3 regions of the Neomicrococcus lactis genome follow, and region 3 is predicted to be linked to each of the others. Evidence: riboswitches for the same ligand, from Rfam matches in the RefSeq annotation. Region 3 holds a riboswitch; each other region holds the start of a gene.

Region 1 (5,107 bases), 330 kb from region 3:
ACTGCGCGCTCGTGGACAATCTCGGCGTAGTAGCCGGCGTTGGCAGCCGTAGGAACGGACTGGATAAGCGTGTGAAGGTAGCCAGGTCCGCCGACACGGCCGATCTCGCCGCGCTTCGTGAGCTCATCGGCGACCGTCACGGCGTCAGCTGGTTCACCCTTGCCATAGAGGTCAAGGATGGCCTCAAAAATGGCTTCGTGGTTGGGGCGGTAGAAGTCAGGCCCGCGAAGTACTTCGATGCAGTCGGCGATCGCGTCCTTCGAGAGCATCATGCCGCCCAACACGCTCTGCTCAGCGACCATGTCTTGCGGCGGTGTGCGCGCAAACTGCTGATCGCCAGAACGTGATCCTTGGTCCAGATGCTGAACGGCCACGAACCCTCCTCAGGTCATTACTATGAATCCGCGCGAATTCGCGGCGGCAAAAAAGCCTCGCTCTCTGCCTTTCGCTCCCATTCTTTCTACTGCCACCGACACTTAGGAAAGGGGGTTCGAAGGGGTGTGAAAAATGCTCACGAAGCAATAGAGCTCAAGCAACCATAGTCCCCTATTTCGCGGTACTCAAACGAGTTATCCACAGGCCATGTGTATAACTGACGTCTTCATCCACGACCTGTGTGTATAACTTGGGGATATCCACTCGATCCTCAACTTGTTTCTCCACACTAACAGGCGCTGACTAGGCATAATGCATTTTTGCGCTTGTGGATCCAAAAAGCTTTTCCACAAACCCTCAGGTAGTGCTTGCAGGTTAGCTGGGTCATATCACACCCGGATACTTGAATATTTGGTGATATGCACACAAGTTATCCACAGACCAAGGGTAGTTGTGCACAGACACGCGCGGTCGGTGACTTTTAACTTGACGGAATAGCGAAGTACATGTTCTAGGCACCGCATCTGAACAATGTTCACATCGCGTGGCGCTGACCAGTGTGCATATAGCCCGAGACATTCGAAGCCGCGCGCTTTAGATTGGTTCCATGGCCGAGAACAAGACTCAACCCACCAACGTCGACCCTCGAGAGTTCATTTCAGCAGTGGAGCACCCAACGCGCCGCGCAGATGCCGAAGTGCTGCTGGAGCTCATGGAGGAGATCACCGGCAAGCCTGCGGTGATGTGGGGTCCTAGCATTGTGGGGTTCGACGAATACTTTTACCACTACGAAAGTGGGCACAAAGGAACGGCACCCATCGTCGGCTTCTCGCCCCGTAAAGCCAGTTTGTCTCTCTACGGACTCGGCAACGCACCAGAAGCCTCCGAGCTGCTCTCGAAACTAGGCAAGCACAAGGCCAGCGTGGGGTGTGTGTACGTCAACAAGCTCGCTGACGTAGATGTAGACGTCCTGAAAGAACTAATCGCTCTAGGGCACCGTTACGGCGTGAACGTCTTGGATCAGTCCAACGAGAAGTAGGCCCGCTTAGACGAGCGCGTTGTCCTTGAGGGTACGGAACGCAGAGCCGTGGAAGACCAGCGGTTCGTTAGCGTCTCCGTGCGTCTCGTGACCGTGAACGCGCAACAGGACTACCTGGTGGTCGCCGGCGGGGAATTCGGACTCTACGGAGCAATCCAGCCACAAAGCTGCGTCCTCTAGGAACAATGCTCCCTCGTCTGTGGAGGCGAGGTTGAGTCCGGCAAAGCGGTCGCCATCGCGCGAAGCGATCTGGCGGCAGACGCCTTCATGCTTTTCGCCCAGGATAGAGACGCCGATGCGCTGTGCGCCGCGAACAATCGGCCACGTGCGGGAAGAGTTCTGCACGGCGAACATCACGAGTGGTGGCTCAAGCGAGACGCCCACCGTGAAGGAAGAAGCGACAATTCCCTGAGGCTGTCCGTTCACGATGGCGCACAAAGCGGCCACACCGGAGGGGAAGCGAGAGAAGGCCTGTCGCAGGGACTGGGCACCCACATCATGCGAGATGGTGCCGTTCCCCGTGGTCTGTGAGGAGTGCTCGACGCTGGCGGTCATGTTGATCCTTACGTGACTCGTCCGCAGTCCGACTTTCGGATGCAGTACTTGCGAAGCGGGGTCTTCTCCCGAACGCCGAATCATCACCTGGAGCACCCCACTACTACCAGAGGGTTGCCGGTCAACCAGCCAGGGCTTGTCATTGACTCTCTTGATTCTGAAGTCCACGTTAGAGCGGATTCGATCACCGCGTCAAAAGTCCACGAAATATTTCGAAAGACTCGCAGTCCATCACTTGACATCAAACAGTCAATGCAAAAATAAGGATTCCGCCGAATATTCCGCCGATCGATGGCGTGAAAAGGACCGGAGGTAGGCGGTACAAGGGTGAAATTGAGCAGTTAAAGCAAAAGAGCCGCACCCCGAAGGGAACGGCTCTTTCGACCAATCAGCTTGTCAGCTCGAGGTTACTTGCCCTTTGCGGCAACAACCTGAACTTCAAATGCAGCCAAAACGTCTTCGTGCAAGCGAGCGGTCACGTTGTGGTGACCAACAGACTTGATGGCGTCCTGGATCTCGATCGAGCGGCGGTCGAGGGAGCCGAGGCCGGCTTCTTCGATTGCAGCTGCGATGTCAGCAGGCTTGACGGTGCCGAACAAACGTCCGGTGTCGCCAGCCTTGACTGCGAGACGGATGGTGGTGGACTTGAGCTTTGCAGCCAAAGCCTGTGCATCCTCGAGGTTTGCAATGGCCTTTGCAGCGCGAGCAGCGTTGAGAGCCTCAACGTGCTTTTCAGCGCCCTTGGTCCAAAGCGTTGCGAATCCGCGTGGGAGGAGGTAGTTACGGGCGTAGCCGTTCTTTACTTCCACCACATCGCCTGGGGTGCCCAGACCGGTAACTTCGTGAGTCAAAATGAGCTTTGCCATGTTTGTTTTCCTTCCTTAGCCGCGGCCAGCGCCGGAGTAAGGCAACAAGGCGACTTCACGAGCGTTCTTGATTGCCTGAGCAATCTTGCGCTGTTCCTGAACGGAAACGCCGGTCACACGACGAGCACGGATCTTTCCGCGATCGGAGATGAACTTACGCAGCAAAGCTACGTCCTTGTAGTCGATGACCGTCACGTCGGCGGCCTTCAGTGGATTCGACTTTGGTTTGGGCTTACGGAGTTCAGCCTTAGCCATCGTGGAGCTCCTTTTCTGTTGGAGCCCGCAGATCAATCTGCGGGATGGTGAATGTTTTTGTTGAGTAGAAGATCAAGCGGGCGTTTAGAACGGTGGTTCGTCGCTACCCATGTCATTGCCCCAACCATCCGAAGAGGATGATGCGGAGCTTTCCCATGGGTTGTCGTTCTGGCGCTGCGGTGCGGAGTTTCCTCCCCAGCTTCCGCCGGAGTTGCCTCCGCCGAATCCGCCAGCGTTTCCACCACCGGCATTGCCGCCACCAAAGTTGCCGCCGCCACCGCCGGAGCGCTGCGCACGGGTTACCTTTGCCGAAGCGAAACGAAGCGATGGGCCGATTTCCTCGACCTCAAGCTCCATCACGGTGCGACGTTCGCCCTCTTTAGTTTCGTACGAACGGGACTTCAGGCGACCCTGAGCGATGACACGCATGCCCTTCGTGAGCGTCTCAGCTACGTTTTCAGCAGCTTCGCGCCACACAGACGCGCGGAGGAACAGCGCTTCGCCGTCCTTCCACTCGTTGGACTGGCGATCAAAGGTCCGAGGCGTCGATGCGATCGTAAAGTTCGCAACGGCGGATCCGGACGGGGTGAATCGAAGTTCGGGATCGGAAGTCAAATTTCCGATCACAGTGATAACTGTCTCGCCTGCCATGGTTCCCCTTCAGTAGTGTTCGTACGCGGTATCCGCGAGATTACTCTGCGGAAACCTTCTGATCTTCCGGACGAATGATCTTGGTACGCATGATCTGTTCAGACAAAGAAAGCTGACGGTCGAGTTCGGCCGACGTCGTAGGCTCTGCCGTGAAGTTAACGACTACGTAGATCGCTTCAGACTTCTTCTGGATTTCGTATGCCAAGCGGCGACGTCCCCAGATATCAACATTGTCAACGGTTCCGCCTTCGTTGGTAACAACTTCGAGGAACTTGTTGATGGTTGGTTCAACGGTGCGCTCGTCGACCTCTGGGTCGATCAGCACCATCAATTCATAAGCACGCATGTGAACCCACCTCCTTTGGACTTAACGGTCACGGTCTTTCCGCAACAGGAGGTTCTTCGCGTTGGTGCTTGCAACCCCAAAAGGACATGCGGGTGCAAACAACCTCAGCTATCTTACCGGAATTTCTTCACTAACCATAACGACGGCGATGCTCAGCACCGCGCGCAGCCTGAGGTTATTGAGGACAAGACCGGGGCGACCCACTGCCTACTTTGAATTGTGGGTGAAGAACTCTTGAGCGATGCGTGCAAGGCCGTACAGATCCTCGACGTGCGCCATTTCTCGCGCGGAGTGCATCGAGAGCAGCGGAACACCCACGTCAAGGGTGCGAATACCCAGTCGGGTGGCCGTGATGGGGCCAATCGTGGAGCCACACGGCATGGCGTTGTTGGACACGAACTCTTGGTACGGAGCATCGGCTTGAGCACACCACTGCGTCCAGGCTGCTGCACCCACGGCGTCCGTTGCGTAGCGCTGGTTGGCGTTGATCTTGAGCAACGGACCCTTGCCGGCTAGCGGCTGGTTCGCGGGATCATGGCGCTCGGGGTAGTTCGGGTGGATCGCGTGGCCCGCATCAGAAGACAAGCAGATCGAATCAGCGATGGCGCGGTAGCTATCTTCCGTGGAACCACCCAACGAGAAGCCAATGCGGCGCACCACTTCCTCGAGGAACGGGCCAGCAGCGCCCGAACGGGATGCGGAGCCAATTTCCTCGTGATCAAAAGCTGCGAGCATCGGAATCTGAGAGAGCGACTCGTCGGCAACACTCTGAAGCGCCACGAGGGAAGCGTGCACGGAGCTCAGGTTGTCCAAGCGTGCGGAAGCTAAGAATTCGGACGTGGCACCAAAGAGAGCTGGTGCCTGCGCGTCGCAAGCTACGACGTCGTACCCGCCAATAGTGAGCGGATCAATCCCGGCAGCCTCCGCCAAGACCGCCAGCAAGTCCTGCTCATCCGCGCGGCCGGTGCCCCAGATCGGGTTCATGTGGCGCTGCGGATCCAGCTTGAGGCCCTCGTTGAC
Region 2 (5,107 bases), 520 kb from region 3:
TTGTCGAAGCGCTGATATCCGTAGGTGACAGCGACGTAGCCGATGCCGCCAGCGCCGATGGTTCCCGCGATCGCCGAGTACTCGATCATCGCGATGGTGTTGATGGTCAAGCCGCCCATGATCGCTGGGATGGCTTCTCCCAATTGAGCGGTGCGGATGATCTGCAACGTGGAGCCGCCGGATGCTTTGGCAGCCTGGGTGACGCTGTGCGGAACGTCTCGCAACGAGTTCTCCACGATGCGAGCGAAGAACGGGATTCCCGCAATCGTCATGGGGACCACAGCAGCTGCGATGCCGATGTTCGTTCCCGTGATGAGCCGGGTAAACGGAACAATGGCCGCCATGAGGACCAGGAACGGAAGGGATCGGCCCACGTTCACAATCCAACTCAGGACGTTGTAGATCTTCGCGTTCTCGAAGAGCCCGCCTGGTGCCATATTGTGCAGACACACGGCGATCACCGTGCCGACTGCCACCACCAGGACCATCACGATGCCCACCATGGTGAGCGTTTCGCCCAGGGCCGGAATCAACAGTCCAGGCAGGTCGCTCAAAGCGGTATCCGAGAGCGCGCTCGCAGGACGCAGGGCGGGAAGCCCCGCGAGAATCAAGTGTGTAGTGGTTGCTACGCCCACAGCGCGGCCTCCTTCTGTGCTGAGTTTTGAACTGACGAAATTGAGATGGATTCGCGGGACACATTGGGCAGAGATGCGCGCAGTCCGTGGCGGGCAAATGCGTCCTTGACGATCGCATCGTTTTCGTTGGAAACGCCGACCGTCGCGTTGCCCGTGCTGACGCCATCGATGCTCTGAATGGTGGCGGCCAACAATGCTGCTGGTTCGCCAAGCTCCGATGACACTCGCTGGAGCCAGTCGGCCGGGACGTCACGAGAGTCGTAGGTGACGACCCAGGAACGAGTTCCGGGAAGCGGCGCCGAAGGATTCAAGTTCGGCTGGAGCGCACGGCCCAGCGCGGATTCGTGGTTGGTCAGCAAGTCCACGAGGCGGCCCTGTTCGATAATCCGGCCGTGATCCAAACGCGCAGCCGAATCAGCGACCTGCAGAACGGTGTCCATCTCGTGGGTAATGAAGACGACCGCGAGATTGAGGTCATCGCGTAGCTCTCGCAGCAACTGGACGACGGAGCGCGTCGTCTCGGGATCGAGTCCCGAGGTGGCCTCATCTGAGAGCAGTACGGACGGACGCAGTGCCAAAGCGCGGGCAATACCCACGCGCTGACGCTGACCGCCGGAGAGTTCGAACGGGTAGTGATTGGCGCGGTGGGAGAGTCCCACGCGCTCGATCAGTTCGTTGACGCGCGAGTTGGTTTCGGCTTTCGTCACGCCCAAGTACTCGAGCGGCAACGCGATGTTCTCCGCCACCGTCTTGCGCGAAAGCAAGCTGGCTGACTGGAACACCGTTCCAATACGACGGCGGGCTACCCGCAGTTTGCTCTCGGGCAGTCCGGAGAGCTCTTCGCCGTTGACGATGACCTGCCCGGACGTAGGACGCTCGAGCAAGTTGATGCATTGCGCCAGCGTGCTCTTGCCGGCGCCGGAGGGACCGACCACAGCCAAGATTTCGCCCGCTTGCACTTCGATATCGAGCTTGTCGAGCACGGTCACAGCATCTGGACCCTGGCCATAGACCTTGGTGAGTTGATGAAGACTAATCATGGTGGGAGCTTTCGGTTGAACCGGAAAATGGGCGCACTGAAGGAAGAGGCGTTGTTTGGGGTGAAAGAGGGTACGACTGACCGCAGCCCGAGCCCTAGGAGCCGAGCTGCGGCGTCGTACTCAGTAAATATTCGGAAGCGAAACCCGCGTTAGGCGGAAGCACCCTCGAAAGAGGTTTCCGGAAGAAGGCTGGTGTTGAGTTCCTTGCCGTTCTTGCGGGCGAGGTCAGCTTCGAGTTCGCGGACGATCGGGAGGACGTCGCGGCCGAATGCCTCGACCTCTTCCTGGAAGTGCAGGTACGCGGTGAGGATGAGGTTTACGCCGATCTTCTTTAAGTCGACGATGCGCTCTGCGATCTGCTCAGGGGTGCCGATGAGGCCGGTGCGGAAGCCGTCGTTGTACTGGATGAGATCCTCGTACGTGGAGTCTTCCCACATGCCCTTGCCGTCCTTGGTGGACTGGCCGGCTTCCTTGACCGCCGAGGCGAAGCCGTCCACGGCTGGGCGGTGTGCCTTTGCCACGATCTCGCGCAGCGTGTCCTTGGCTTCTTGTTCCGAATCGCGAGCGATCACGAATCCGTTGATGCCAAAGCGTGGCTTGACCGGGGCGGTTCGCTTGCCCGAATTCGCGGCAGCGGTGACGCCGGCGATGTTCTCGCGGAAGCCCTCGAACGTGCGGCCGTTGGAGAAGTACCAGTCGGCGGTGCGGCCAGCGGCAGCCTGAGCAGCCGTGGAATTTCCGCCGAAGAAGATGTCTGGATGTGCGCGGCCTGGAATCTCGAGCGGCGCAGGGGAGAGCGTGAAGTCCTTGATGTTGTAGTACTTGCCGCTGAAGGAGAAGTCCTTCTCGGTCAGCAAGCCACGAAGGACGGTGATGAATTCTTCCGTGCGGACGTAGCGCTCGTCGTGCTCGAGCCATGGCAGACCGAAGTTGGTGAATTCGTCCTTGAGCCAACCTGAGACGATGTTTACGGCTGCACGGCCGTTGGAGATGTGGTCAGCCGTGATGAGCCACTTGGCGAGAACGCCTGGGTGCCACATGCCGGGGTGAACGGCGGCGATGATCTTGAGGCGCTCAGTTGCGCCGAGCAAACCGAGCGTGAATGCGGTTGCTTCGTGCTGCTTGTCCGCGCCGTAGCTGGCGGTGTAGCGGGTCTGGGAGAGCGCGTATTCGAAGCCCGAATTTTCTGCGATGCGCGCGAGCTTCTTGTTGTATTCAAAGTCCCAGCTGGTGCGCTGTTCAATGGTGGAAATGACCAGACCACCGGACACGTTCGGTACCCAGTACGCGAACTTCAGCGGGGTCTCGAGGTCAGCTTCAGGGGTGACATTGATTGAGCTCATGGTTGATTCCTTGGTGGGGCAATATTCGTGAGGAATCCCGTACAACGGTGAGCGTGCACAGCTAGCGATGACACGTCCACGAAAGCGTGAGCTTTCTCCATCGTTTCTGGCGGTAGCACTGACCCGGCATGATCCGGGAGTTGCTGCGGCGTCATAGAACCAGATCTCTCGGCCGCTCGGGATGGTGAAATAATTTGAACACAAAAATCCCCCATATCAAAGAATGTTCGCGCGTTTGTGACAAAGAGTGTCGTCATTCGCAGAATATTCGAAATGCTGGAATCTGATGCTGGATTATTCGGACCCCCTGCAGCGACCGTCGAGATGTAACTGGAGACAGCGAGGTGCCGTGAGTGGCCGCACCCCAACCCGGTCACTCACGGCATGAACTCTATGCAGTTATCTAGAGCGTGTTTGCTTCTGTTGAAGCGTCTTGTGCTGAGCGGCACTGCCGCTCAGCCGACGTACTACTCAGCGGCTAGCGTCCAGGATCCGTCGCTCTTCACGATGATCACGGACGGTCCACCGGACATCGGAACGGTGCCTTTGTAGTTGCCGATCTCGTTGACGAGCAAGCCCATGTTGAAGAGCTCGTCGTTCTCCTCGTAGACCACGAAGTTGCTCTTGCCCTTATTCGTCAGTGTGAGCATGGAGGCGTCGCCGTCGTACAGCATGACCTGGTCGCCGGAACCCTTAGATGCGAACGGCTTGGCGTTGGCCAGTGGTTCGATGGTGATGGTCCACGCACCGGACGCCTTGATCTGAACGTTCTTGACTTCCTGGAACGCGTTCACACCGAGTGCCGTGGTGCCTTTGTAGGAGCCAATCTCGTTGACCAGCAGATCCACGGATTCGTTCGATTCGTCCAAACCGATAATGGCGAAGTTTCCTGCGCCGTTATGCGTGGACGTGACCATGGCATTCGTGACGCCAGCGGGCAGCTTGACGATGGAATCGCCCGTGCCCTTCTTCGAGATGGTCTCGAACTCGCCGAACTTGCCGGCGGCCCACGCAGATGCACCGCTGGCCTGCGGTTCTTCGGCGGCTTGCTTAGTCTCTGCCGCAGCGGTGGTCTCGGCAGCAGCGGTCGTTTCTGCGGCAGCCGTGGCTTCAGTTACTTCCGCGGCAGCCGGGACGGCATTCTCGGAGGACGACGACGCTGCTGTAGCTGGCGCCGTCGTACTGGAAGAAGAACCAGCGGAACCAAAGTTCGAGGTAACTCCGCCGCTCATGTTCTGCTGGCCCGTAATCATGCCGAAGACCAGGACAATAGCGCTGACAATCCACGCGATCTTTTTGTGCTTGTCATAGCCCTCGAGCGGGCGGCGGTACTTATCCTTTGTGGCGCCGGCAAGGGTCATGACCAAGTCAACGAGGTACCAAATGCCCAAACCGCCAAAGGTGAACAGCTTGGCCAGGCCCGTTCCGATCTTGCCAAGGTAGAAGCGGTCGGCACCCAAGAAACCGATGATCAAAGACAGCAGCCACGTCACGATGAATGACTTGTCAGAGGTCTGCGCCTGCACAGGCGAGTTGTAGTTGTACGGCGAGTTAGCCGCGAACTGGTTGTTCGCAGCGTACTGATCGCTCGAGGCATACTGCGGGTTGGAAACCGGCGCGTACGGGGACGGCTGGTTCTCCGGGGTATCCGGCACCTGAGGGCCGGCGGGGAGCGAAGTGTTAGACACTTGATCCTCCTTCTTGAGAGATATGAAAAGGGAAGCGTGGCTTCGAGAGTTCAGTGATCTGAGTGATCTCTGTGCTCTTTCGGTCACAGTGAAAGATTCCCCGATGCCTCTGACACTTAGAACTTATGCTGTGTTCCGGAATCGCGAAACGCCTGAAAATGTTCACGCACAGGCGCCGCTGCACTGGTAATTTGCACCACTTTTTCCCCGGAGACCTTAGATACGGTGAAGGATTTGGTGCTGTTTGGGAGAATGGATAGGTGACTTTAACCGCCGATCAATCCGCCAGCGCCACCCGACTCGAGCTTCCACCATTGAAATTGGGGAAGCTCACTGTTGACGTGCCCGTGGTCTTGGCGCCGATGGCGGGCATTACTAACAAGGCGTATCGCCGGTTGTGC
Region 3 (5,107 bases):
GAGCCGTTTCCGGCGCCGCACTTGACCAGAAGGTTTCCGGCAAGATCGTTGTCCTGGCATTGCCTTTCGATGCCGCTCAGGAAGTCGTCAAGAGCCTCGGCTCCGCGTTGGACGGCAAGATCGTGATCGACATCAGCAACCCCGTTAACTTCGAGACCTTCAATTCCCTCACGGTTCCTGCCGGCACGTCCGCTGCCGAGGAACTCGCAAGATTGGCACCTAACGCCACCTTCGTGAAGGCATTCAACACCGTCTTCGCAGGCAACCTTGCATCCGGCAAGATCAACGGCCAGCCACTTGACGTGTTCATCGCCGCAGATTCCGCCGAAGCACGCAGCGCCGTCGTATCCCTCGTAAACGATGCCGATATGCGCGCCATCGAAGTAGGCGGCTTGCACCACGCTCGCGAGCTCGAGGGCTTCCAGCTCCTCCACATGGCCCTCCAGGTCAACCCGGCTTACGAGAACTTCCAGTGGGGTTCCGCAATCCAGATTGCTGGCTAGTTAGTTCCAAAGACCGCAGGGCGCCCACTCACGTTCGGAGTGTGCGCCCTGCTTATTTTAAATTACGACGACGCAGCCTGCGTCCCGCGGTTTCCCTGAGGACGCTAATGCCCACCATCCGCTACGTCGCCGCAAATCTATGGCTGCCTCAAACTTCAGGCTGTCTGCGGCTTCGCGTCACCGATGGCGTTGAGGCCTTCGGGAATCGTGCCGTTGATGTAGAAGTCGCCGAGGCTTCGGGTTCGGAACGCAATCGGGTTGTGCGTCGCCACCGTCTGAGCGTTCCGCCAAAAGCGGTCTAGCCCCTTACTGGTGCTCGTTGCCGATGCGCCAACAGTCAAGAACAGGGCCTGAGCGGCATCAAGTGAGAGCTCCGGGACAATGATCTGCGCAGCTTCAACGGCCACTTCGCCCCGGTACGCACCACTGACATCGCCCGTTTCCAGAGCTTCGTTAAGAGCTGTATCGAGCTCTCGACCAGTAGCCAGCACCGTCGATTCCGCAGCGAACGCCTTGGCAGCAATGCGTCCAATTTCAGACTGAATCAATGGATCCTCACGGAACGGCAAGCCACTGCCTGTGTTGAACGTGCGCTGGCGCTTTAACACCAGCTCCGCCGCAGCGTCTCGAGCACCTCTCGCAATGCCGGCCAGCACAGCCAGCAAGACGTACTGGAAGAATGCGGCTTCGGTAATGGCCGGAAGCGTTCCAATAGTGCGTTCAAAGATCAGGTTTTCTGGGATCACGACGTCCTCGAAAACCGTAGTTCCAGTACCAGTGAGCTTTTGGCCAAAGCCGTCCCAGTCATCAAAAACAGAGACGCCTAGCGCATTGATCGGCACCAAGACGAACGAACGTCCTTCGCGACCGTCGACAGCTACGGATACTCGCGTGTAGTCGGAGAACACGGTGCCCGTGGAGTAAAACTTTTCGCCATTGAGGCGCCAGGTTCCGTCAAGCGCCCGAGTGAGCTTGGTGTTGAGCGTTCCGATGACGTTTCCGCCCTTTTCCGTGGACGCGTTTCCTACCGTTTCGCCCTGAAGGATGCGGCCGTACCATTCCGAACGGCGGGCCGGATCGAAGAATCGAACCGACTCCACGAAGCCCAAGTGCGAACGGTACAAGTGCGCCACGTTGGAATCCGCAGCCGCCAAGTCGATCAGCAAGCGTCCAAGCGTTTCAAGTGAAACACCAGCGCCCCCGAATTCTGCCGGAACGCGAAGTGCTCCGAAGCCAGCGTCATCGAGCCACTTGACCTGTTCAAACGGCAGGACCCGCTCAAGGTCTCGGGCCAGTGCACCGTCAGCGATGCGAGCAAAGATCGGAGCGAATCGGCGCTGAAGCTGCTGGTATTCGGTGCCGACTGCCAAGCTCCAAGAAAACTGTTGCTGACTCATCGGGAGACCTCGCTGCACACAGTCAGTGGGGAGGTAAGTGAAGTTCTCATGGCTTTCCTTTCATCGCCCCGATGAAACGCGCGCAGCCAGATCCCGATCACAAGCCGAACCCCACAACAGCTCGGCTTACGGACAGAAGAAATTGCTCATGCATTCCATCGGTCCTGGCAGTAGCACCGGCCTCGATTGAGGTGGTTGCTGCGACGTCACGGAGCCAGGTCTCTCAGTCGCTCTTGATGGTAAGTGGTAACTAAAATCTAATCGAAGATTCTTTGAATTTGCAAGCCTGAGACAGCTTGACGTAAATATTTCGACACAGATGTAACTTTATGTCGAACATTTTCCCCTGCATGCGTATTTCATCGAATGACAGCGCATCTGCCGCTGGGCGCAGGACAAAGGTGCGTCAGGACTGATTTCATCAACCGCTGACGCACCCCTGATATCCGGTTTGGGCCTAGCCCTCGCTCCCCCGAGCCAATTCCAGGGACCGCTCAGCTGCTTCTGCCGAGAGGTCGTCAAAAGCACCCCGATACTGTGCAGCTGGATGGTTTGCAGGCAAGTAATCTCCGCGCCCGAAAAGCTTTTGCCGCAAAGACCCCTGAGCGTACTCGCGTTGGGCAATGCCCCGGTCCTGAAGTTCAGGAAGGAGGCCATCGATGAAGTTGTCATAGGAACCAGGAAGGATGTGATTGATGACGTTTACCCCATCAATTCCTGCGTCCTGCCACTCCAACAACGTGTCCGCAATGCGATCGGGTGTTCCAACAATTTGCTGTTGCTTTGCCCGGTAATACGCCAAGTCCCTCAGCGTCGGATTTCGTCCTGGAGTCGAGGCTAGAGCTGCTTCAAGAACTCCCTGAGCTCCCTCGGTCTTCACCTCACCGATCGGCGTATCAAGGTCCAAGCCGCCGAAGTCCACGCCCAGGCCACCGCCGATGTGAGCAATGATGGCGTGAAGATCTAGATATTCGTCGTATTCAGCTTCAAGCCGCTTTGCTTCTTCCTCTGTCGAACCGACCACGAAGGACAATCCGGCAAAGACCTTGATGTCACTACGCTTCCGACCCGCAGCTGCTAGCTGCTCAGTGAGCTGAGCGTCCTTCTTTCGGACATACTCAGGATGAGGAGAAAACAGGAAAGTAGCTTCCGCATGAGTGGCCGCAAACTGTACGCCTCGTGGGGATGAACCGGCTTGGAACAAGAATGGTGTGCGCTGGGCACTCGGCAACGCCAGATGTGGTCCATCAATGGAGTAGTAGTCCCCGCGATGGTTAATCTTGTGCACCTTGGCAGGGTCGGCATAGATTCCGCTGTCCTTGTCCGCAAGCAGAGCGTCGTCGTCCCAGGACCCCTCCCACAGCTTGTAGGACGCAGCGACGTACTCCTCAGCCCATCCGTACCGGTCATCGTGTGCCGGCAACGTTGAAGCTCCGAAGTTGATGTGGGCATTGGCCAGCACACTCGTGACGATGTTCCACCCCACACGACCATTGGAAATGTGATCCAGCGTCGACATTTGCCGGGCGAATTGGAAAGGATGCGCCTGAATCACGGAGCTGGTTGCCGCGAGTCCGATGTCCTTCGTATGCGTAGCAATCGCTGCGAGCAACGTCAGTGGATCGTGCGTTGGAATCTGCAAACCTTTGCGCACGTGAGATGCCCAGCCGCCCTCGTGGTCGCCGTAAAGGCCCACCACGTCGGCAAAGAACAAGGAATCGAACTTCGCCGCTTCGAGCTTCTTCGCCAAATCAATCCAGATTTGCGAATCATAGAAACGGTGCTGTTGCGCATCCGGGTGACGCCACAATCCACCAAGGATGTGGCTGGACGTGTTCATCAAGAACGCAGAAAGCGCCAACCGTGGTCGCTCATCGAAAGTGCCCAATTAGTTTGATCCCGCCTTCAGCTCTGAGGACGTTGAAGATGCCGGCGCTTCTCCAATGGCATTAAGTCCCTGCGGAATCGTGCCGTTGATGAAGTAGTCCCCCACCGAACGAGCTTTGAACGCCACTGGGTTATGGGTTGCAACCGTGCGGGCATTTCGCCAGTATCGGTCCAGCGCCTTGGAAGTCGAAACAGCCGACGCGCCAGTTACATCGAACAGTTCGCTCGTTGCATCAAGGATCAACTTGGGAACCGCGACGTGCGCTTGCTGCACTGCAAGTTCCGCTCGCAGGTAGCCTTCCTCTGGGCTCAGTCCAAGTGACTCATCAGTGGCAGCGTCCAAGCTTCGGGCAGCCGTCTCAACAATGGCCTGTGCGGCAAAGACGTTAGAGGCAAGGTTGCCGACCAACTGCTGAATAAGGTGCTCGTCCTTAAACGCGACGCCCGAACCTGTATTGAACGTGCGAGTTCGAGTCGCAACAATCTTCGCGGCCTCATCACGAGCAGCCCGTCCAATGCCTACGAGGACTGCGAGAAGACAGGTCTGGAAGAACGCAGGTTCAAGTGTGGAACTCGGACGACGCTGAATGATGTTCTCTTCGTCGACAGGAACGTCATCAAAAATCGCCGTTCCTGTACCGGTGAGAGGCTGGCCGAACCCGTCCCAGTCATCCAGAATCTGCACACCTTTCGCATGCCGCGGAACGATCGCATACTGACGTCCCTCAACGCCGTCAGTTGTCGCCATAACCACAATCCAGTCGGCAAAGATGGAACCCGTCGTGTAGAACTTCTCGCCACGCAAAACCCAACCTGAGTCCAGCTTTACGAGCTTCGTGTTCGTCGTTCCCAGGACATTTCCACCGCGTTCCGTTGCGGCATTTCCAAAAATCTCACCGTTAAGCACTCGTGCGTACCAGCGTTCTTGGAATTCTTTCGGTTCACGAGAAATGGTCTCTACGAACGAGAAATGAGACCGCAGTAGGTGGGAAACGTTTGAATCCGCCGCCGACAGGTCAATGAGCAACCGGAAGAGATGCTCATGGCTAACGGGACTACCACCGAACTCCTGCGGAACTCGCACTTTGGTAAACCCGGCATCCTTGAGCCACTGGACTGGCTCAAATGGCAGTTCGTGGTCCAGTTCTCGATGCTTTGCTCCTTCAGCAATTCGCGCAAAAACATCAGCGAACTGGTTCGAAAGACGCTGATACTTCGCTTCCTCGCTCAGGGTATCGATGTCGAATTCAGGCTTTGCAGAAGTTGTTGTCAATGTGGTTCCTACCTTGTGGTTTTAGCAAAAGCTTTTTCGTCGAACGG

The links. Region 3 has a riboswitch for S-adenosylmethionine ahead of BKA12_RS08420 (acyl-CoA dehydrogenase family protein). Riboswitches for the same ligand answer to the same signal wherever they lie in the genome.
Region 1: another riboswitch for S-adenosylmethionine. It lies ahead of BKA12_RS09920 (flavin reductase family protein); the one in region 3 lies ahead of BKA12_RS08420 (acyl-CoA dehydrogenase family protein).
Region 2: another riboswitch for S-adenosylmethionine. It lies ahead of sfnG (dimethylsulfone monooxygenase SfnG); the one in region 3 lies ahead of BKA12_RS08420 (acyl-CoA dehydrogenase family protein).

The regions. Positions count from the first base shown of each region.
Region 1 covers NZ_JACHBL010000001.1:2,193,001-2,198,107, reverse strand. The annotation lists gene dnaB (replicative DNA helicase) at 1-374, opposite strand, end outside; gene BKA12_RS09925 (DUF1801 domain-containing protein) at 983-1,414, shown strand; gene BKA12_RS09920 (flavin reductase family protein) at 1,421-1,969, opposite strand; SAM riboswitch class IV at 2,009-2,126, opposite strand; gene rplI (50S ribosomal protein L9) at 2,377-2,835, opposite strand; gene rpsR (30S ribosomal protein S18) at 2,851-3,090, opposite strand; gene BKA12_RS09905 (single-stranded DNA-binding protein) at 3,175-3,741, opposite strand; gene rpsF (30S ribosomal protein S6) at 3,782-4,087, opposite strand; gene BKA12_RS09895 (M18 family aminopeptidase) at 4,295-5,107, opposite strand, start outside.
Region 2 covers NZ_JACHBL010000001.1:1,342,941-1,348,047, reverse strand. The annotation lists gene BKA12_RS06150 (methionine ABC transporter permease) at 1-635, opposite strand, end outside; gene BKA12_RS06145 (methionine ABC transporter ATP-binding protein) at 626-1,675, opposite strand; gene sfnG (dimethylsulfone monooxygenase SfnG) at 1,825-3,018, opposite strand; SAM riboswitch class I at 3,113-3,206, opposite strand; gene BKA12_RS06135 (TM2 domain-containing protein) at 3,486-4,706, opposite strand; gene dusB (tRNA dihydrouridine synthase DusB) at 4,967-5,107, shown strand, end outside.
Region 3 covers NZ_JACHBL010000001.1:1,860,363-1,865,469, forward strand. The annotation lists gene BKA12_RS08415 (NADPH-dependent F420 reductase) at 1-503, shown strand, start outside; gene BKA12_RS08420 (acyl-CoA dehydrogenase family protein) at 659-1,900, opposite strand; SAM riboswitch class I at 2,053-2,143, opposite strand; gene BKA12_RS08425 (NtaA/DmoA family FMN-dependent monooxygenase) at 2,358-3,788, opposite strand; gene BKA12_RS08430 (acyl-CoA dehydrogenase family protein) at 3,789-5,060, opposite strand.